4 regions of the Streptomyces sp. NPDC001194 genome follow, and region 4 is predicted to be linked to each of the others. Evidence: riboswitches for the same ligand, from Rfam matches in the RefSeq annotation. Region 4 holds a riboswitch; each other region holds the start of a gene.

Region 1 (5,132 bases), on a different contig from region 4:
GCAGGAGGCCTCGTACGCGGCCAGCATGATGCGCTCGGAGAGCTTGGTGGACAGCGCCTTCGCCTCGGGGGAGTCGAACGGCAGCTTCAGCTTGAAGAAGACGTCCTGCAGGCCCATCGCGCCCAGACCCACCGGACGCCAGCGGGCGTTGGAGCGGCCCGCCTGCTCGGTCGGGTAGAAGTTGATGTCCACGACGCGGTCGAGGAAGGTGACGGCCGTACGGACGGTCTCGTCCAGCCGCTCCCAGTCGATCTCACCGGTCTCGGTGAGGACGAACGCGCCCAGGTTGACCGAGCCCAGGTTGCAGACGGCGGTCTCGCCGTCGTTGGTGACCTCGATGATCTCGGTGCACAGGTTCGAGGAGTGGACGACGGTGCCCGGCTCGGCGGTCTGGTTCGCCGTGCGGTTGGAGGCGTCCTTGAAGGTCATCCAGCCCTGGCCGGTCTGCGCGAGGGTGCGCATCATCCGGCCGTACAGGTCGCGGGCGGGCATGGTCTTGCGGGCCAGGCCCGCGGCCTCGGCCTTGTGGTACGCGGCGTCGAACTCGTCGCCCCACAGGTCGACCAGCTCGGGCACGTCGGCCGGGGAGAACAGCGACCATTCGGCGTCCGCGTTCACGCGGCGCATGAACTCGTCCGGCACCCAGTGCGCCAGGTTCAGGTTGTGCGTACGGCGCTGGTCCTCGCCCGTGTTGTCGCGGAGCTCCAGGAACTCCTCGATGTCCGCGTGCCAGGTCTCCAGGTAGACCGCGGCGGCGCCCTTGCGGCGGCCGCCCTGGTTCACGGCGGCGACGGAGGCGTCGAGGGTCTTCAGGAACGGCACGATGCCGTTGGAGTGGCCGTTCGTGCCGCGGATCAGCGAACCGCGGGCGCGGATGCGCGAGTATGAGAGACCGATGCCGCCGGCGTGCTTCGACAGACGCGCGACCTGGTGGTAGCGGTCGTAGATCGAGTCGAGCTCGTCCAGCGGGGAGTCCAGCAGGTAGCAGGAGGACATCTGCGGGTGCCGGGTGCCGGAGTTGAAGAGCGTGGGGGAGGACGGCAGGTAGTCGAGGCGGCTCATCAGCCGGTAGAGCGAGGCCACTTCCTCGACGGCCTGGACGCTGTCGTTCTCGGCGAGGCCGCAGGCCACGCGGAGCATGAAGTGCTGCGGGGTCTCGATCACCTGGCGGGTGATCGGGTGACGCAGCAGGTAGCGGCTGTGCAGGGTGCGCAGACCGAAGAAGCCGAAGCGGTCGTCGGCGCCCTCGGCCAGCGTGTGTTCGACCAGCGCGTCCAGGCGGTTCGCGTGCAGCGCCACGAACTCGGCGGTGCGGTCCGCGATCAGGCCCTCGCGGTGGCCCACCGCGACGGAGGCGGAGAAGGAGGTGGCCCCCTGGCCGGCGGCTTCCTCGGCGACGGCCAGCGTCAGCAGCCGGGCGGCGAGGCGGGAGTACGCCGGGTCCTCGGAGATCAGACCGGCCGCGGCCTCCGTGGCCAGCCCGCGCAGTTCGGCCTCGTCGGCGGCGGCGCTGCGCCCGCGGAGCGCGGCGGCGGCGACCCGGCCCGGGTCGGTGTCGGGGAGGTCGGCCGTCAGCTCGGTGAGGGTACGCAGCAGTGCGGCCCCAGGTCCCCCGGTCTCGATTCCGGTGTCGGACGGGTCGGACTCGGCGCGCGGTGCGGAAGGCGCGATGGTCACGGGGGGAGCTCTCCCTCGCTCGGCTCCGGGACACCTGCGGTGCGGCGCGAGCGGGCGCGCGCGGGCATGACGGGGCAGCACCGCGCGGCGTCCACCGGCCCAACCGCGAGGCCCGGACGTATCGACACCCGGTTCGGTCGAGCCGGGCGCACTGTCGGCAGGTCATCGGACTTGCGGTGACACCAATGGGTGTACTTCATACCGTTGCGGGACAGTTCCGGATTCACACCGGATTCCCCTGCGACGACAGCGAGGACGAGCATACATGTGGGGGCCCCTTCATGTGCGACCCCCTAGATGTTGTGTCGGCGTGGCTACAGTTCGAGACCGTACGTGCGCAGAGGGAGGCCGGGGACGGGCTCCCAGTCCCGTTCCGGCGTGCGCACGAAACCGAGCCGTTCGTAGATCCGGTGGGCTCCCACCATCTCGTCCGTGGTGGACAGCACGAGGCGCCGCACGCCCGCGACGGCCCGGGCGCGGTCCGCGCAGGCCCGCACCAGAGCCTCCCCGGCACCCCGCCCGCGGCCTTCCCGGGCGACGGCCAGCATCCGGAACTCGGCCTCGCCGGGTCCGGCGATGTCGCACAGCGGGCTCCCGGGCGCGGCGAAGGCCACCCCGCCGAGGAGCCGGCCGTCGCCCGTCGCGGCGACGAGTATCACCCCGTCGGCGGCGCGCCCGGCCACGTCGCGCAGCCGTGCGAGGTACGGATCGTCCTCGCCGAAGGTGAGCAGCCCGTCCCCGAGGTAGGCCTGCGCGGTGATCTCCCCGAGCGTCCCGTACTCCGCCGCCAGCGCTTCCCTGATCACGATGTCCATGCGGTCGAGTGTGCCGGACGGCCGTCGGTGCCCGGCGCCATCGTCGGACCGTGACGAGCGACCGGCCCCACATGCCGACCGAGGACTTCGAAGCCGTGGCGCGGGTGGCTGCCCGAGAGGTCGGGGACCGGGTGCGCCGAGAACGCCGAAGGGCCCCGCCCGGTCGGCGGGGCCCTTCGGCGAGTCAGGGCTCAGCAGCAGCGGAAGCCCTCGCGGGGGTCCGCCTCGCGGGAGTCCGTACGGGCGCGTTCGAAGGCGCGGCGGGTCATGACCCGCGCGTCCGGGTCGTGCGTCCGGGCGTGCGCGACGTAGCGCTCGTACGCCGCCTCGCCCGAGAACTCCCGTACGAAGAAGCGCGCCTTCGCCAGCGCCGCGCGGACCCCGCTCACGCCACCGGCTCCTTCACGCGGCCGCCGCCCGAGTCCAAGCCGGCGGCGGCGAGCTCCGCCCGCTCCTCGGGCGTCGCGATGAGCCCGGCCGGGGCGATGATCTTCGACTCGGTCCACGGGACCTCGGACAGCCTGACCGCCTCCGGGTTGCCGGCGGCCTTCAGGCAGGTCCGCGCCGCGTCCAGCAGCACGATGACGATCAAGGCCGCGAACAGCGCCGACAGCACGCCGTCGACCGTGGCGTTCGTGACGATCGTGTGCATCTCGCCCATGTTCTTGGCGGGCGGCAGGACCTTCCCGGCGTCGATCCCTGTCTGGTACTTGTCGCGCTGCGCGAAGAAGCCGACCTTCACGTCGTCGGAGAACACCTTCTGGTAGCTCGCGGTCAGCGTGACGGCCACGTCCCAGGCCAGCGGGACGCCGGTCACCCAGGCCCACTTGAGCCGGCCGGACTTGACCAGCAGCGTGGTGCAGACGGCCAGCGCCACCGCCGCCAGCAGCTGGTTCGCGATCCCGAACAGCGGGAACAGCTGGTTGATGCCGCCCAGCGGGTCCTTGATGCCGACCCACAGGAAGTAGCCCCAGCCGCCCACGACCACCGCGCTCGCCAGCCACACGCCCGGCTTCCAGCTGACGTCCTTGAAGGACTTGTGCACGTTGCCGAGGGTGTCCTGGAGCATGAACCGGCCGACCCGGGTGCCCGCGTCGAGGGTGGTGAGGATGAACAGGGCCTCGAACATGATGGCGAAGTGGTACCAGAACGCCTTCATCCCGGAGCCGCCCACCACGGACGAGAAGATCTCCGACATCCCGAGTGCGAACGTGGGCGCGCCGCCCGTACGGGACAGCAGGCTGGCCTCCTCCACGTCCTTCGCGGCCTGTGCGAGGAACTCGGGCGAGATGGCGAAGCCGAAGTTCGTCACGGCCTGTGAGGCGGTCTCGACCGTGGTGCCGACGACACCGGCGGGGGAGTTGACCGCGAAGAACAGGCCGGGCTCGATGATGCAGGCCGCGATGATCGCCATGACGGCGACGAAGGACTCGGTCAGCATCGCGCCGTAGCCGATGACCCGGACCTGGGTCTCCTTCTGGATCATCTTCGGGGTCGTGCCCGAGGAGACCAGCGCGTGGAACCCGGACAGCGCCCCGCAGGCGATGGTGATGAAGACGAACGGGAACATCGACCCGGCGAACACCGGCCCGTCCCCGCGGGCGGCGAAGTCGGTGACCGCGGGCATCTTCAGGGTCGGCATGGCGACGACCACGCCCACGGCGAGCAGTGCGATGGTGCCCACCTTCATGAAGGTGGAGAGGTAGTCGCGGGGTGCGAGGAGCATCCACACCGGCAGCACCGAGGCGACGAACCCGTACGCCACCATCCAGAGGACCAGCGTCTCCTTCTCCAGCGTGAAGGTGCTCGCCAGCGAGGAGTCGGCGACCCAGCCGCCCGCGACGATGGCGAGCAGCAGCAGCGCGACGCCGATGACGGAGATCTCGGTGACCCGGCCCGGGCGCAGCACGCGCAGGTAGAAGCCCATGAAGAGGGCGATCGGGATGGTCATGCCGATGGAGAAGACGCCCCAGGGGGAGTGCGCCAGGGCGTTGACGATGACCAGGGCGAGCACGGCCAGCAGGATGATCATGATGGCGAACACGGCGACCAGGGCGGCGGCTCCGCCGACCGGGCCGATCTCGTCCCGCGCCATCTGGCCGAGCGAGCGGCCGTCGCGGCGGGTGGAGAAGAAGAGGGTGACCATGTCCTGGACGGCGCCCGCGAAGATGACGCCCGCGACGATCCAGATGGTGCCCGGCAGGTAGCCCATCTGCGCGGCGAGCACGGGGCCGACCAGCGGGCCGGCGCCGGCGACGGCCGCGAAGTGGTGGCCGAACAGCACGCGGCGGTCGGTGGGGTGGAAGTCGACACCGTTGTCAAGGCGTTCGGCGGGGGTGGCCCGCGTCTTGTCGACCTTCAGGACCCGGTCGGAGATGAAGCGCGCGTAGAAGCGGTAGCCGATGGCGTACGAGCCCAGCGCGGCGGCGAGCAGCCAGGCGGCCGAGATCTCCTCGCCGCGCGAGAGGGCGAGGATGCCCCAGCCGAGGGCCCCGATGAGCGCGACGAGGACCCAGACGGCGACGGACTTCGGGCTCATGCCCCCCGACGCCCCCGGGTTCCGCGGCGCGGAAGGCGAGTCCGCCGCTGTGCCCGGACTCGCCGCGTTCCGTTCTGTACCTGTTGCTTCCGGTTCCGGCA
Region 2 (5,132 bases), on a different contig from region 4:
CCCGGGGTGAGCATCGAGGAGCACAGCAGCCTGGCCAGCCGCAGCCGGTCGCCCGGCTCGCCGTTGCCGGCGGCGAGGCGTTCACGAAGGGCCTCGGTCCGGAGCACCTGCAGCCGCGATGACTGCGCGGCACGGTCGCGGGCTCCTTGGAGTTCCCGTGCCCTCGCATCGACCCGGGCCGTCGCCGACGGGTCCTGGGCGAACGCCTCCCGGGCCCGCCGGAGCGCGTCGGCCGCCCCGTCCGGCCGGCCGCACAGAAGGCGCGCGAAGGCAAGGTTGAACCACACCGGGAGCGATGACGGTTGCAGACGCGTCAGTTCCTCCCACACCCGGGCCGCCAGCTCCGGGCGATCACGCAACGACAGGGCCAGCGCATACCGTCTCAGGTGCGCCGGGTCGCCCTGCGCAGCCCGCCCGCGGAGGTCCGTCAGCCGCTGCTCGGCCGGTCCCGGGGGCAGGGAAGGGAGCTCCTGCGCCAGCTCGGCCTCCCCGGGAGTGCCGTCGATCACCCAGACCCATGACACCGACACTCAGACAACCCCCGTCGTCCCCCGCGCATGCTGCCAGGCGGCGCGAACACCGCTCGGCGTCCGTCGCAGCAGAACCGAATGTACGTCACCGGCCGCACGGAAAGGTCCCGAATCGGATGCCCGCCAGGCGCTCGTACGGGCGTCGGACCATCGGACATCCGAGCGACGAGGGACCTCACCCCGTCCGTCTCGGGCGCCCGATCCGCCGGCCCCGCCCCCGGGGCCGGCGGCCGGGCAGGCGGATCAGCGCAGGCCGGCGAAGAGATCGTTCTCGGGAACGGCCGCGCCGGTGGAGTCCTTGACACGGACGAAGGTCTCCGTGCCCATCAGCTCGCCGAACCTCTCCGTGCCCATCTTGAGGAAGAAGATGTTCTCGCCCTGACTGGCGTGCGCGGCCAACGCGTCGAACTTCTGACCGGCGAAGGCGGTGGTGTCCACCCACGTGCTGATCTCGTCGTCGGGAAGCCCGATCTCGGCCAGGGCGGCGGCCTCGGCGGGATCCGGCTCCGGCATGTCCTCGTGGAACTCCCGCATGATCTCCCCGAACCGCCGCATTCCGGAGCGGGGCATCGTCGTCCAGTACACCTTCGATGCCGACTCGGTCATCTCCAGCGCCGCCATCGTGATGCGGTGCGCCTGGATGTGGTCGGGATGGCCGTAGAAGCCGTTCTCGTCGTAGGTGACGACCACATCGGGCCGGTAGTGGCGCATCAGCTCCGCGAGCCGGGCGGCGCCCTCCTCCACGGGGGTCTGCCAGAAGGATCCGGGGGCGTCGTTGCTCGGCCAGCCCATCATCCCGGAGTCGGCATAGTCCAGCATCTCCAGATCGCTGATCTTCAGGACGTCACAGCTCGCCTCGAGTTCCCGTCGGCGCATCGAGGCGACGGCCGCCGGATCGTGCCCGGGATCACCCGGCTTGGTACCCCCCGGTCCGTCACCGCAGCGGCCGTCGGTACATGTCACGAGAACCGTGCGGATGCCCTCCGCCGCGTACCGCGCGAGGACCCCTCCGGTTCCGGTGGCCTCGTCGTCGGGGTGGGCGTGCACTGCCATGAGCGTCAAAGGCCGGTCAGCCATGAAAAATCCTCCTGCGGAAGTACGTCAGGGCCCGCCGGTACGTCACCGGCCCCCCTCCTGGTGCAACAGTGCCAGCCGGACCGGCTGTTCCCGCAACGGCCGATCGGCCCGCGATGGCCCGTGGGCCCCTGCGCCGCACGAAGACGCCCCTGGTCAGGCCGGTCACCGGCGCGAGTAGGGTGGCCGGTGCAGCTGGTGCGCCCCGTCCGCCAGGCGGGATGCGTCGCAAGAGGGAACCCGGTGGGAATCCGGGACTGCCCCGCAGCGGTGAGCGGGAACGACCGCCGTCATACGCACTGGACCGGACCGGTCCGGGAAGCGACGGCCAGTAGGGGTCTCGTACGACGAGACGTGCCCGCGAGTCCGAAGACCTGCCCGCTGCCCGCACGCCGAAGCCGTCGTGCGGGGTCCCGGCGAGACCGCCCGGGGCCTTCCCGCCGCAACTCGCGAAGGAGAGTTGACATGGCCGATCTGACCACCACCGCAGGGCGCCGCCGCAAGCAGCCGGGTGACTCCCGGGTGACGCTCGCCCACATCATGAGCGAGCACGACACCAACCTCTACGGCACCATCCACGGCGGCGTGGTGATGAAGCTCATCGACGACGCGGCCGCCGCCGCGGCCGGCCGCCATGCCGACGGCCCCGCGGTGACCGTGGCCGTGGACCGCATGTCCTTCCTCGCTCCGGTACGCGCCGGGGACCTGCTCCGTGCCGACGCCGAGCTGGAACGGGCGGGCCGCACCTCGATGACGGTCGCCGTGAGCGTCCGGGCCGAGCGATGGAACGCCTCGGGCCCGACCAGCGAGGTCGCCACGGCCCGGCTCACCTTCGTCGCGATAGACGCCGAGGGCCGAACGCGCCCCGTCCCGGCCCTGGAGGCGTCCGCGTCCCCGGCCTCGCCCGTGGACGTGCCCGCCGCGCCCTGAGCACAGCCCTGAGCCCGTCGGGCCCCGCCCCGCGGGGCGGGGCCCGACAGGTCCTCTAGGGACTCCAGGGCGCCTCGGGGGCCACGCCGGGGCGTTCGCGCCAGAAGGCTCCGGACGCGGCGCGGCGCAGCAGCATCAGCACCACTCCGGCGCCGGCCAGGAAGAGCGCGATGACCAGCGGGGCGCCCAACCCGAACCAGGCGGTCGCGCTGGAGGCGTTGTCCGGATCGGCCATGTCGGCGACGGACTCGACCAGCAGCCAGATCAGCAGCGCCGAGCCGAGCAGGGGGCCCGCACCGAGCAGCAGGAAGGGGCCCGGCCCCCGCATCAGCCGTCGCCGGTACCAGACGGCGCAGGCGATGCCGGTGAGGGCGTAGTAGAAGGCGATGAGCAGCGACAGGGCGGTGAGGGAGTCCGCGAGGGCGTTCTCGCTGATCCGGTGGATGACGACGTACCAGACGGTCGCGGTGCCGGTGACCCACCAGGTGCTGGTGCTCGGTGTGCCCCGGCGGGCGTCGATGTGGGCGAACCCGTCGGGCAGTGCCCGGCGGCGGGCCATGGACAGTGCGGTACGGGAGGCCGGGATGATGGTCGTCTGCGTCGAGGCGAGGGCGGAGGTGGCGACGGCCAGGAGCAGGATCCAGTCCCAGCCGCCGAGCACCTCACGGGCGAGCGCGGCGAAGACGTCCTCCTCCGCGTCCGCCTGTCCGGCGAGGTAGGCGGTGCCGGCGTAGGCGACGACCGCGAAGGCCACGGCCACGTACGTTGCCAGCAGGACCACCGTCGACCAGATGCCGGCCCGGCCGGGGGCGTTGGCGGGGTCCTTGGTCTCCTCGGTCAGGTTGACGGCGGATTCCCAGCCCCAGTACGCGAAGACGCCGAGCAGCAGGCCGCCCGTGAGCGCCGGGCCGCCGGCCCCGAAGGGGTCGAGCCAGCCGGCGGCCGGGCGGACGGCGTCGAGGGATCCGGTGCCGGCGTACACGCGGTACACGGCGACGGCCGCGAACACGACGAGGCAGAGGACCTGGAGCAGCACGAGCACGTTCTGGAAGCGGGCCGACGCCTCGGTGCCGCGTACGCAGAGCCAGGACATGAGGAGGATCAGCAGGACGGTGAGGACCTCGCGGACCAGGGCGTTGCCGGCCAGGCCGTCGGCCCCTACGGCGAGCAGGCCGAAGCCGACGGCGACGTCGGCGAGCGAGCCGACGACGAGCACTCCGGTCATCGCGATGGCCCAGCCGCCCAGCCATCCGGTGGTGGGGCCCAGCGCGCGGGTGACCCAGGAGAAGGTCGTGCCGCAGTCGGGATCGGCCCGGTTGAGGAAGTGGAAGGCGGAGGCGATCAGGAGCATGGGGACGAAGGACGCGAGCATCACTCCGGGGGCGTGTACGCCGACCAGGGCGACGAGGGGTCCGATGACGGCGGCCAGCGAGTAGGCGGGCGAGGTGGCGTTGAGGCCGATGGCGAGGGCGTCGAGGAAGCCGATCGCGTCCGGTTTCAGGGCGCCGGCCGGGGCGGAGGGTGCCGCCTGGGTGCCGTTCCCGCTCGGGGCCGCCGTGCCGGCCGTGCCGGCTGCGGCGGCTGTGCCCGTCGTGCCGCCCCGTACCGCGGGCGCGGCGGCGGTGGCCGTGGCGGCTCGGGTGGTGGTGTCCGGCGGGGTGTCTTCGGCCATCGTCCCTCGCTGTACTGAGTGCGGTGTGCGGGCCGCGCCGTGGCGGGCCCGGTGTGAACAGGGCGTGAACTGCGAAGAGGAAACCCGCGCGGGCGGGAATGGGTCAATGGTGTTGGCATAAGGAGCCCGCGCGGGTCCCGGGGCGGCGTGCGCCCCGGTCAGCCTGCCCGCAGCGCCTGCAGCCTGGCCTCCGCGCTCGCGAGCAGCATGTCCAGGGCCACCGGGTAGGCGCTGTGGTTCATGCGGGCGGCGAGCAGTCGCCTGGTGGCGGCGATGTGCGGGTACTCGTCGGCGGGAAGCCGGGCGTAGGTGGACTCCCACTGCCCCTCGTCGGAGCTCCGGGAGGGCTCGGTCAGGGCGAGGGCGCCCGCGTCGAGGGCCGCGAAGGCGAGGCTCTGGTCGATGAAGGCGTGGTAGATCAGGACCGCCTCCGGATCGGGGAAGCCCGCGGTGCGCAGGATGCCGAGGACGGCCTCGTCGGCGGCGATCTCGCGGGGCCGGCCGGTCACGCGCCCGGCGGTCAGCACGGCCGCCTGCGGGTGCGAGAGGTAGGCGCCGTGGATGCGCAGCCCGAGTTCGCGCAGGTCGTGACGCCACTGACCGGTGATCGACCAGCCGTCGAGGGCCCGGCCGATGAGCTCCTCGCCGATGGCGAGGGTGAGGCCGTCCATGCCGTCGAAGTACCGGTAGAGGGTGCTGGGATCCGCTCCGAGGGCGGCGCCGAGCCGGCGGGCGGACAGGCCGGAGCTGCCGTGTTCGCGCAGCATGCGCAGGGCGGTTTCGACGATCAGCCGCTCGGACAGGACGACGCCCTGCCGGGTGGGGCGCCTTCGCCTGCGGGCTTCCTCGGGGACCACGGGCTTCGCCATCGGGTGCCTTCCTCCTTACGCCAACACCATTGACCTTATCTTGCACGCCCGGCTTTC
Region 3 (5,132 bases), on a different contig from region 4:
TCGGCATGGGCTGCCGGCTGTGCGAGCGCCTGGACTGCCCGCAGCGCGCGGTGCCCCCGCTCGGGCGTCCGCTCGCCGTCGACGAGAACAGCAGCACCTTCGTCCCGTACCAGGTGGCCGACCGCGCGCAGTGACGCCCGAAGGCTCCTCGACGGCCGACGGCCTCCCGGGCCCGGGTCGGACGCCCGTCGGGCGTCCGACCCGGAACTCCTGGGTCAGGAGCCGTCGCCCGTGAGCTCCGCGCGCACCTCGCGCGCGGCCGCGACGAGGTTTTCCAGGCAGGCGCGGGTCTCGGGCCAGCCGCGGGTCTTCAGGCCGCAGTCGGGGTTGACCCACAGCCGTTCGGCGGGGATGGCCGCGAGTCCTTCGCGGAGCAGGGCCGCCGCTTCCGCGGCGCTCGGGACGCGGGGGGAGTGGATGTCCCAGACGCCCGGGCCGGCCTCGCGGGGGTAGCCGTGCCGGGCCAGTTCGCCGGCGACCTGCATGTGGGAGCGGGCCGCCTCCAGGCTGATGACGTCGGCGTCGAGGTCGTCGATGGCCTGGACGACGTCGCCGAACTCCGCGTAGCACATGTGCGTGTGGATCTGGGTGTCCGGCCTTGCACCGCCGGTGGTGAGCCGGAAGGACTCGGTGGCCCAGGCGAGGTACTCCGCGCGGTCCGCCGCGCGCAGCGGCAGGGTCTCGCGCAGGGCGGGTTCGTCGACCTGGATGACCGGAGTGCCGGCGGCCTCCAGGTCGTCGACCTCGTCGCGCAGGGCGAGGGCCACCTGGCGGGCGGTCTCCCCGAGGGGCTGGTCGTCCCGTACGAAGGACCAGGCGAGCATGGTGACCGGGCCGGTCAGCATCCCCTTGACCGGCTTGGCCGTCTGCGACCGGGCGTACGCGGTCCAGCGCACGGTCATCGGCTCCGGGCGGGAGACGTCCCCGGCCAGGACCGGGGGCCGGACGTAGCGGGTGCCGTACGACTGCACCCAGCCGTGCCGGGTGGCCAGGTAGCCGGTGAGCCGCTCGGCGAAGTACTGCACCATGTCGTCGCGTTCGGGCTCACCGTGCACCAGGACGTCGATCCCGGTCTTCTCCTGGAAGGAGAGCACCTCGCGGATCTCGTCCTTGATCCGCTCCTCGTAACCGGCCGTGTCGATGCGGCCGGCCCGCAGGTCGGCGCGGGCGGTGCGCAGCTCGTTCGTCTGGGGGAAGGAGCCGATGGTCGTCGTCGGCAGCAGGGGCAGCCCGAGGAGGGCGCGCTGGGCCGCGGTCCGCTGTGCGTAGGGCTGAGAGCGCCGTCCGTCGGCGTCGGTGATCGCGGCGGTACGGGCGCGCACGGCGGGGTCGTGGGTGATGGCGGAGCCGGCGCGGGAGGCCAGGTCGGCCCGGTTGGCGGCGAGTTCGGCCGCGATGGCGCCGGTGCCCTTGGCGAGTCCGCGGGCCAGGGTGGCGATCTCGGCGGTCTTCTGGCGGGCGAAGGCGAGCCAGCGCCGGACCTGCGGATCGATGTCGCGTTCGGCACTCGCGTCGAGTGGGACGTGCAGGAGCGAGCAGGACGCCGCGACGTCCACCCGGCCGGCGAGACCCAGGAGGGTGCCGAGGGTGGTCAGGGACTTCTGGTGGTCGTTGATCCAGATGTTGCGTCCGTCGACCACGCCGGCGACGAGCCGCTTGCCGGGCAGTCCGCCGACCGCGGCGAGGTCGGCGAGGTTCGCGGCGCCGCGGCCCGTGAAGTCGAGGGCGAGGCCTTCGACGGGGGCCGCGGCCAGCACCTGGAGGGCGTCGCCGAGCCGGTCGAAGTACGAGGCGACGAGCACCTTGGGGCGGTCGGTCGGCGCGCCGAGCTCGCGGTAGGCGCGGGCGGCGGCGTTCAGGTCGGCCGGGGTGCGGTCCTGGACCAGGGCGGGCTCGTCCAGCTGCACCCACTCGGCGCCGGCGGCCCGCAGGTCGGCCAGGACCCGGGCGTAGACGGGCAGCAGCCGGTCGAGCAGGGTCAGCGGCTGGAAGTCGGCGGCCACGCCCGGGGCGGGCTTGGCCAGCAGCAGGTAGGTGACGGGGCCGACCAGGACCGGGCGGGCCGTGTGCCCGAGCCCGAGGGCCTGCTCCAGCTCGGCGACCTGCCGGGTGGAATCGGCGGTGAAGACGGTGTCCGGGCCGAGCTCGGGGACCAGGTAGTGGTAGTTGGTGTCGAACCACTTGGTCATCTCGAGCGGGGCGGCGTCCTGGGTGCCTCGGGCCATCGCGAAGTAGCCGTCGAGGGCGTCGGCGGCGACCGCCGCGCGGTGCCGCTCGGGGACGGCGCCGACCATGACGCTGGTGTCCAGGACGTGGTCGTAGTACGAGAAGTCACCGGTCGGCACCTCGGTGATGCCGGCGTCGGCCAGCTGCTGCCAGTTCGAACGGCGCAGGCCGGCCGCGGTCTCCCGGAGGGCGTCGGCGGTGACGAGGCCCTTCCAGTAGCCCTCGACGGCCTTCTTCAGTTCGCGGCCCCGTCCCTGGCGGGGGTAGCCGTACACGGTGGCTCGTGCTGCCGCGGCTGCGGGCTTCGCTGTCACGGAACTCTCCTTCGCGAGATGTGTCCAGAACATCCCGGACGACGGGACGCGGACGCGAAGGGACGACAGAACGCGCGGACCACGCCGCGGGAGGGAACACCGCACGTGCCGCTCGCTGTGTACGCCGACCCGCCCACGAGGTCACCGGGATGTCCGCATGCGGAATTCGTCCGCGTGCGGGCAACGGGCAGGTCTTCGGACTCGCGGGCACGCCTGCCGGTCTCCCGGCGGGCACCTAGTGGCCGTCGCTTCCCAGGACCGTTGTCCGGTCCCAGTGCGTATGACGGCGGTCGTTCCCGCTCACCGCTGCGGGGCAGTCCCGGATTCCCACCGGGTTCCCTCTTACGACGCATCCCGCCTGGCGGACGGGGCGAACCAGCTGCACCGGCCACCCTAGGACGCGCGGTCTCCCACCGGCGAGCCGTGTCCGTCATTCGGACGAAAAGGTGAGACGCCCTGCCGGTGGCGCGTGGGCCGTCAGCCGTCTCGAGGCGCCGGAGTCAGCGGCGGTGCATCGTGTGCAGGGCTTCGAGCAGGACCTTCGGGTCGTGGGCTCCCTTGTGGACCGGCGGGGGCCGCCGGTCGAGGTGGAGCAGGCCGGCCACGGCGGTCCAGGCGGTGCGGACCGAGTACTCGACGGTGAACACCACATCGTCGGGTACTTCGGCGTACTGGCCGATGAAGGCCAGGTTGGTGGATCCCTCGGGGACGACGTCGGGCCGGTCGCCGGCCTTGCGGACGAGGAACTGGCTGGTGATGTACGGCATCAGGGCCGGCCGTACGACGGACGACTCCAGGATCTGCCCGCTCTGGGCGAGCCGCAGGTGTCCCAGCACCTCGGTCAGCACCTCGCGGCCCGTGCACCGCGCCATCGTCTTGCCCACGTGGTCGCCGGCCTTGTCCGGGAACAGTGCGTAGCCCCACCAGACGTAGGTGTCCTGCGGCTGTTCGTGGAAGTGCGGCTGGTGGTTGAGCACGATGGTGAGCAGCCAGGAGGAGTCCTTGAAGGTGATCAGTCCGCCCTTGCCGGCCTCGCTCCCCGAGAACTCCTCCATGGCCTTGAAGAAGGTCGGGTCCCGGGTGGTGACGGTGAAGGACCCCCAGGTGGAGTCCGCGACGGAGGAGTCGAACACCGAAGGGTCGCCCAGGTGGGGGCGTTTGGCCGCCAGGGCGTGCCACAGCAGCCACGATGCGTCGGGGACCGAGGTGTCCGGTACGGCGGCGGTGTCGGTGGATCCGAGGGCCGAGCGGGCGGTCATCGAGCCGTTGGTGACGAACACCAGGTCCTCGGGGGCGACGGGGATCCGCTCGGTCGTGCCGCCGCGCGTGCAGGTGAGGGAGGTGACGGTGACGCCCTCGCCTTCGGCCAACCCGGCATCGGTGACGGTGGTGTTCATCGCGAAGGTGACGCCCTGGCTCCGCAGCCAGGCCCGCAGCGGGCGCACGATCGAGTCGTACTGGTTGAAGCGCGTGCGGTAGATGCCGGACATGGTGTCGAAGGTCTTGAACAGGTGGACGAACCGGTTGAGGTAGCGCCGGAACTCGATTGCCGAGTGCCAGGGCTCGAAGGCGAAGGTCGTGCACCACATGAACCAGAAGTTGGTGGTGAAGAACTCCGGAGCGAAGCAGTCGGAGATGCGCTTGCCGTCGAGGCGCGATTCGGGGGTCGCCACGCACGCCACCAGGTCGAGCCGGTCACGCTCGGAGAAGCCCATGGAACGGGTGTCGACACGGCGGCCGGCGGCGTCGACGAGGCGGGCCTTGTCGTTCCAGGCGAAGTCCTCGTGGAAGGCGAACGTGTCCTCGGTGACCGAGACGTCCGGCCTGTCGAGGGAGGGGATCGAGCGCAGCAGGTCGTAGGTGCACTCGAAGTGCAGCTCGAACATCCGCCCGCCGCGCATGGTGTAGCCGGTCTCCGGGTCGCCCGCCGCGTCGAGGCTTCCGCCGGTGCGGTCCTGGGCCTCCAGGACGGTGATGTCGCCGCCCGCGAACCCGCCCTCCCGGATCAGCAGCGCCGCCGCCGACAGGGAAGCGATGCCCGCACCCACCAGATAGGCCTTGGCCACGACGCGTCTCCGCTCGCCGGGGGCCGCGTGCCGGCCCCGGTCGGCCGTGCGGTCACCCCGGCCAGCCCACCACCCCCGCCCCGGCGGCCGCAATCCGGGTGGGCCATCGGTGGGGCCGCCGGGGTTCGGTCCCCGCGCGGGGGCCGAACCGCATCGATCCGGTCACTCTGAGGAGACGTCCGGTGAACCGTGAGTGGCCGTCACCTGGGCAGGAGGTACAGGAGGCGGGGTCACGCCGGTCGACGCGGCGGGCTCCCGCGGGGCGCGGGCCTGCGAACACCCGGCGCGAGCTGCGCGAAGACGCCCCTCCGCTCCGATATGCGAACCAACTGTCCGTAAATCGACCGCCGATGTGCGGCTGTCCTTCATGCCTGGCAGGCTCAGCCCCAGTTGAGCGCTACATGAAAGCCACAGCGCCCCAAATTACCTTCGAATCGAAAGTGAGTCCTCTCATGCGTCACCGCATAGCCACCGTCTCCGCCGCAGCTCTCCTCTGCCTCGCCGGCGCCACGGGTGTGGCGGAGGC
Region 4 (5,132 bases):
TTCGAGCTCGGCTCCGCGAACCTCCTGCACGATCCCGCCACCACGATCAACCAGCTCAGGGCCGCGCTGGAGGAGCCCAAGGCCGAGCAGGGCCTGCGGGAGGCGATCACGTACCGGCTGGCCCAGGCGCTCGCCCACACCGGTCAGCTGGCGGAGGCCGCCGGGCTCCTCCAGGAGGAGGCCAAGCGGGCCACCAGCTCCCGTACGCGGCTGCGCATGCAGGCCGAGCAGTTCAAGTGGAACTCGGTCCGGGTCGACGAGGAGAACTCGCCCGCCCGCTCCCGGCTCCTCGCCCAGTTCGCCAAGCGGATCACCGGCCGTGGTCTGGCCGAGCGGCACATCCTGGGCCTGCGGGCCTGGGACGCCGCCATGCGCGGCGAGCCCGCCACGACGGCGCTGGAGTACGCGGAACAGGCGCTCGACGGCGGGATGAGCTGGACCGACCAGGACTTCGGGTTCGAAGTGCCCTCGGTCATCGCGGTCACGCTCATGTACTGCGACCAGCCCGGCCGCGCCGAGGACCTGTTCAACACCGGCATCGTCGAGTTCGAGGGCAAGGGCTGGCGCGGCGCGCACCTGTCGTTCGTGTACACCCTGCTCGGTTACGTCCGCTACCGGCGCGGGCGGCTCGCCGAGGCCGAGGACTTCGTGCGCAACGGCCTGCAGATCGCCGACCGTGTCGGGCAGGGCATCCCGGCGCAGTGGTACGCGATCGGCACGCTCATCGAGACGCTGCTCGCGCGCGGGAACACGGAGGAGGCGCTGCGGGTCGCCCACACCTACAAACTGGGCGAGGGGTTCCCGGCCGCGGTCGTCTATCCCGACCCGCAGGCCGTGTGGGGCAAGCTGCTGCTGGCCCAGGGCCGGATCGACGAGGCGATGCAGAACCTGGCCGCGGCGGGCAAGCGGCTGGATCTGCGCGGCACCCGCAATCCGTCGTGGAGTCCGTGGCAACTGGACCTGGCGCTGGCGCAGGTGTCCCGCGCGCCCGACCAGGCACGTGCCACGGCGGCCGAAGCGGTGGCCCGGGCGCGGGCGTTCGGCACGTCCAGCGTGATCGGCCACGCCCTGCGCGTGTCGGCGGCGGCCACGGATCCCGCACACGCGGCCGTCCTGCTGCAGGAAGCGGTGGGGCACCTCGAACAGTCCCCGGCCGCCTGCGAGCTGGCCCAGGCGCTCGTCGACCACGGTACGGCCCTGCACACCCTGGGTGACCCGCACCGGGCGGCGCAGCAGCTCTACCGGGGCATGGAGACCGTCGCGGCCTGCGGCGCCGACGGCCTCGCGCGCCGCGCCCGCTCCCAGCTGGTGTCGGCGGGCCTGCGCCCGCGCCGGCTGCACACCTTCGAGCAGGACACGCTGACGGTGGCCGAGAGCGCGGCGGCCGAGCATGCCGCGCTCGGTCTGGACAACACGGCGATCGCGGCGAAGATGCACAGCAGCCCGCAGGCGGTCTCCGAACTCCTCTCGGCGGTCTTCACCAAGCTCGGTACCGACCGCCTCGGCCTGCGCCGGGCCCTGGGGAGCTGACGGTCCGGGCGCGGGCTCGGGGCGCTCCGCGCGATCGCCGGACCAGGTGATCCGCCCCCTCTCCCGGCCGGGAGAGGGGGCGGATCGCAGTCCGGTCAGCGGTGGGTGAACTCCGCGGCGCGCTTGTCCAAGAAGGCGCTCATGCCCTCCTTCTGGTCGGCGGTGGCGAACACGGCGTGGAAGAGGCGGCGTTCGAAGCGGACGCCCTCGGCCAGGGTGGTCTCGAAGGCCCGGTTCACGGCCTCCTTGGCCATCATGGCGACGGGGGCGGACATGGCGGCCACCGTTTCGGCGACGGCGAGGGCCTCGGCGAGCAGCTCGTCCGCCGGGACGACGCGGGATACCAGGCCGGCCCGTTCGGCCTCGGCGGCGTCCATGGTCCGCCCGGTCAGGCAGAGTTCCATCGCCTTGGCCTTGCCGACGGCGCGGGTCAGCCGCTGGGAGCCGCCGATGCCGGGGATCACCCCGAGCTTGATCTCGGGTTGCCCGAAGACGGCGGTGTCGGAGGCCAGCAGGATGTCGCAGAGCATGGCCAGCTCGCATCCGCCGCCGAGGGCGTGGACGCGCGGATCCTCCAGGAGGGTGTCGACGGCCTCCTTGCCTCCGTTGACCACGTTGAACACGCCCGGGGGCAGACCGGCCTCCAGGAACAGCTCCGCGAGGCGCAGCGGTACGGACGGATCCCGCTCCGAGGGTTTGAGGACGAAGGCGTTCCCGCAGGCGAGGGCGGGCGCGGCCTTCCACAGCGGGATCATCGCGGGGAAGTTGAAGGGGGTGATCCCGGCGACGACGCCGAGCGGGGAGCGCAGGGAGTGCACGTCGATGCCGGTGCCGGCGTTGTCGGTGAATTCGCCTTTGAGCAGGTGCGGGATCCCGGCGGCGAACTCGACCACCTCCAGTCCGCGTTGGAGGTCGCCGTGGGCGTCGGCGACGGTCTTGCCGTGCTCGGCGGACAGCAGCCGGGCCAGCGCCTCGCGTTCGCCTTCGACGAGCTGGAGGAAGCGCAGCATGACGCGGGCGCGTCGCTGCGGGTTCCACCGGCCCCATTCCCGCTGCGCTTCCTCGGCGTTGGCGACGGCCGCCTCGGTGTCGGCGCGTCCGGCCAGCGGGACCCTGGCCTGGACGGCTCCTGTATTGGGGTCGTACACGTCGGCGTGGAGACCGGAGGTCCCCGTGGTGTGCTTTCCGCCGATGAAGTGGGTGAGTTCACGGACCATGGGAAGCCTGCTCTCGTCAGGTGAGATCCGAGGAGGGCGCGGCGGGCCCGCGCGGCGGCACCGGTCGTGGTGCACGCCGCCGTCGGGCGGCCGCGGGACGGCGAAGGCGGCAGGCGTGCGGCGGATCGCCGATGGCGGGTGCCGACGCGGCTGCGGACGCGGAGGGGGACGCGCTTGCGGGAAGCGGGTGCAGGCGCGGGTGCGGACGCCTTCGGTGAGCTACGAACGCGCGGTCAGGGCCGCGTGCTTCGCGAACTCCGCCGGATCACCAGGGCCGTGGTCACGTACCGGTGCCATGCGTGTCTTCTCCATCCTCGTGGACAACACGGAACACCCCACGGCCGGTATCCTGACTCCCGGATCACCGCGCGCCGCCCGGCCTTCCCGGCGGATCTCTCCGTCAGTGGCCTGACCTGCTGGACAGCACGCTTCCCGGTCACAGTGGCGGGACCGCGCCGGATTCACACCGGCTTCCCTGCACCGCGGGCTCGCTCACGAACATATAGTCGGACGTCCTAGTAAGTCCACCCCCTCCACCGGAAGTCCGGCCGGCTCCACCGCCTCGGGTGAACGCGCGCAGGATCACGTCCCCGCGGCGGGGGCGGCCTGCGCATCGCCCCGGGGCCCCCGGGACCTGATCGTCAGGGCGGCGACCAGGACCGCGAGCAGTACGCTGCCGGCCGCCCACCAGAAGTTCACCGTCTCGGCGCGCAGCAGCTCCTTCTCGATCATGACGGGCAGCACCGATCCGGCGCGCAGGCGGTCCACGTGGACGGAGATCACGGTGCCCAGCACCGCCGCGCCGATCGCCAGGCCCAGCTCCTGGGCCGTGAGGACGGCTGCCGCCGCGCCGCCGGAGCGCTCCGCGGCGACCGCGCCGGTCACGGTGGCGAGGATCGGCACGAAGGCCATGCCGATCCCGAGGCCGATGAGCAGCAGGGCGGGCAGCACCCCGATCGCGTACGAGCTGTCGAAGCCCAGGCGGGTCAGCAGGAGCAGCCCGACGGCGGTGAGCACCAGGCCCCCCAGGATCGGGACGCGGGGTGCGACGCGGGGCAGCAGCCGGGCGGAGACCTGCGTGGAGCCGATCACGATCGCGGCGACCATCGGGAGGAAGGCCGCTGCGGCCATGACCGGGTCGTAGCGCAGGGCGGTCGCGAGGTGGTAGCCGACGACCGGGTACAGGGCGACGGTGCCGGCTCCGGCCAGGAGCATGCCGAGGAGGCCGCCGGCGCGGTCCGGGTCCTTGAAGACGTACGCGGGGAGGAGCGGGCTCGCCGCCGCGGACTGCCACCACAGGAAGCCCACGAGCAGGAGGAGGCCGCCCACGAGCAGGACCAGGGTCAGGGGGGCGGCCCAGCCGCTGTTCTGGGCCTCGTTCAGTCCGTAGAGGAGGGCGGCGACCCCGCCGGAGCCGAGCAGTACGCCCGGCGCGTCGAAGTGGCCGTCCGTGCGGCCCGGGCGCTCGTGCACCAGGGTGAGCGTCCCGATCAGGCCGATCACGGCGATGGGGACGCCGACGAACAGAGACCAGCGCCAGCTCATGGCGGTGAGCAGCCAGCCGCCCTCGGCCATCCCGAGTGCCGTGCCGGAGGCCGTGATCGCGGCGTAGATCCCGAACGCCCTGCCGCGTTCCTTCGGATCGGTGAAGCCGGTGGCCACCAGGGACAGCGCGGACGCCGTGAGCAGCGCGCCGAAGACGCCCTGCAGGACGCGGGCCCAGACGAGCGTGCCGGCGTCCCCGGCCGAGCCGCCGAGCGCGGAGGCGGCCGCGCAGCCGAGCAGGCCGACGATCAGTGTCCGTTTGCGTCCTGCCAGGTCCGCGATGTGCCCGCCGATCAGCAGCACCGCGCCGAAGGCGATGAAATAGACGTTCTCCAGCGTGCGCAGGCCGTCGGAGGACAGGTGCAGGTCGGCCGCGATGGCCGGAAGCGCGACGCTGAGGTTCGCCGCTTGGAGCAGCGCCATCAGCTGTACCAGGGCGATCACCGCCAGGCCCCACCAGCGCCTGGGGTGCGCGGGCGCGAGGTCGGGCAGGGGGCCCGGGGGCGTGTGCTGCGGCCACGGGCCCGGGGGTGCGCCCGGGGGCGGTCCGAATCCCCGGGCGGGATCGAAGGGCGCGGGGGACGTCGGGGCGTAGGCGGGCGGCAGGGGCGGCGGCTGGGCCGGGCGCCGGTCCTGCGGGGCGGGCGCCTGCGCGGGGGCCGGGGCCTGGACCTGGACCTGGACCTGGGGCTCCGGCCGGTGCTGGGCCGGGATCGACGGGGCGAAGTCCAGCAACTCGGCCGCATGGCGACCCAGTTGCGCCAGTACGGCGCCCGGCAGCCACTCCCCCGCCTGATCCGGCCCCGTACGCTCGGCCACCTCCCGGGGGCTCGGACGCCG

What was found. A riboswitch is a leader RNA that binds a small molecule or an ion and turns the genes downstream of it on or off. The one in region 4 is predicted to bind cobalamin.
Region 1: another riboswitch for cobalamin. It lies ahead of ACFY1T_RS00910 (ribonucleoside-diphosphate reductase subunit alpha); the one in region 4 lies ahead of ACFY1T_RS23605 (aldehyde dehydrogenase family protein).
Region 2: another riboswitch for cobalamin. It lies ahead of ACFY1T_RS31810 (acyl-CoA thioesterase); the one in region 4 lies ahead of ACFY1T_RS23605 (aldehyde dehydrogenase family protein).
Region 3: another riboswitch for cobalamin. It lies ahead of metE (5-methyltetrahydropteroyltriglutamate--homocysteine S-methyltransferase); the one in region 4 lies ahead of ACFY1T_RS23605 (aldehyde dehydrogenase family protein).

The regions. Positions count from the first base shown of each region.
Region 1 is NZ_JBIAXU010000001.1:181,334-186,465, reverse strand. It holds gene ACFY1T_RS00910 (ribonucleoside-diphosphate reductase subunit alpha) at 1-1,677, opposite strand, end outside; cobalamin riboswitch at 1,816-1,957, opposite strand; gene ACFY1T_RS00905 (GNAT family N-acetyltransferase) at 1,992-2,492, opposite strand; gene ACFY1T_RS00900 (CstA-like transporter-associated (seleno)protein) at 2,684-2,881, opposite strand; gene ACFY1T_RS00895 (carbon starvation CstA family protein) at 2,878-5,031, opposite strand.
Region 2 is NZ_JBIAXU010000023.1:55,387-60,518, forward strand. It holds gene ACFY1T_RS31800 (tetratricopeptide repeat protein) at 1-509, opposite strand, end outside; gene ACFY1T_RS31805 (PIG-L family deacetylase) at 774-1,607, opposite strand; cobalamin riboswitch at 1,835-1,980, shown strand; gene ACFY1T_RS31810 (acyl-CoA thioesterase) at 2,070-2,534, shown strand; gene ACFY1T_RS31815 (APC family permease) at 2,590-4,206, opposite strand; gene ACFY1T_RS31820 (TetR/AcrR family transcriptional regulator) at 4,365-5,075, opposite strand.
Region 3 is NZ_JBIAXU010000007.1:64,367-69,498, reverse strand. It holds gene ACFY1T_RS17655 (short-chain fatty acyl-CoA regulator family protein) at 1-134, shown strand, start outside; gene metE (5-methyltetrahydropteroyltriglutamate--homocysteine S-methyltransferase) at 216-2,540, opposite strand; cobalamin riboswitch at 2,730-2,885, opposite strand; gene ACFY1T_RS17645 (oleate hydratase) at 3,041-4,606, opposite strand; gene ACFY1T_RS17640 (subtilase-type protease inhibitor) at 5,059-5,132, shown strand, end outside.
Region 4 is NZ_JBIAXU010000012.1:197,248-202,379, forward strand. It holds gene ACFY1T_RS23595 (ATP-binding protein) at 1-1,530, shown strand, start outside; partial or broken gene ACFY1T_RS23600 (enoyl-CoA hydratase-related protein) at 1,626-2,090, opposite strand; partial or broken gene ACFY1T_RS23605 (aldehyde dehydrogenase family protein) at 2,075-2,747, opposite strand; cobalamin riboswitch at 3,091-3,223, opposite strand; gene ACFY1T_RS23610 (MDR family MFS transporter) at 3,330-5,132, opposite strand, start outside.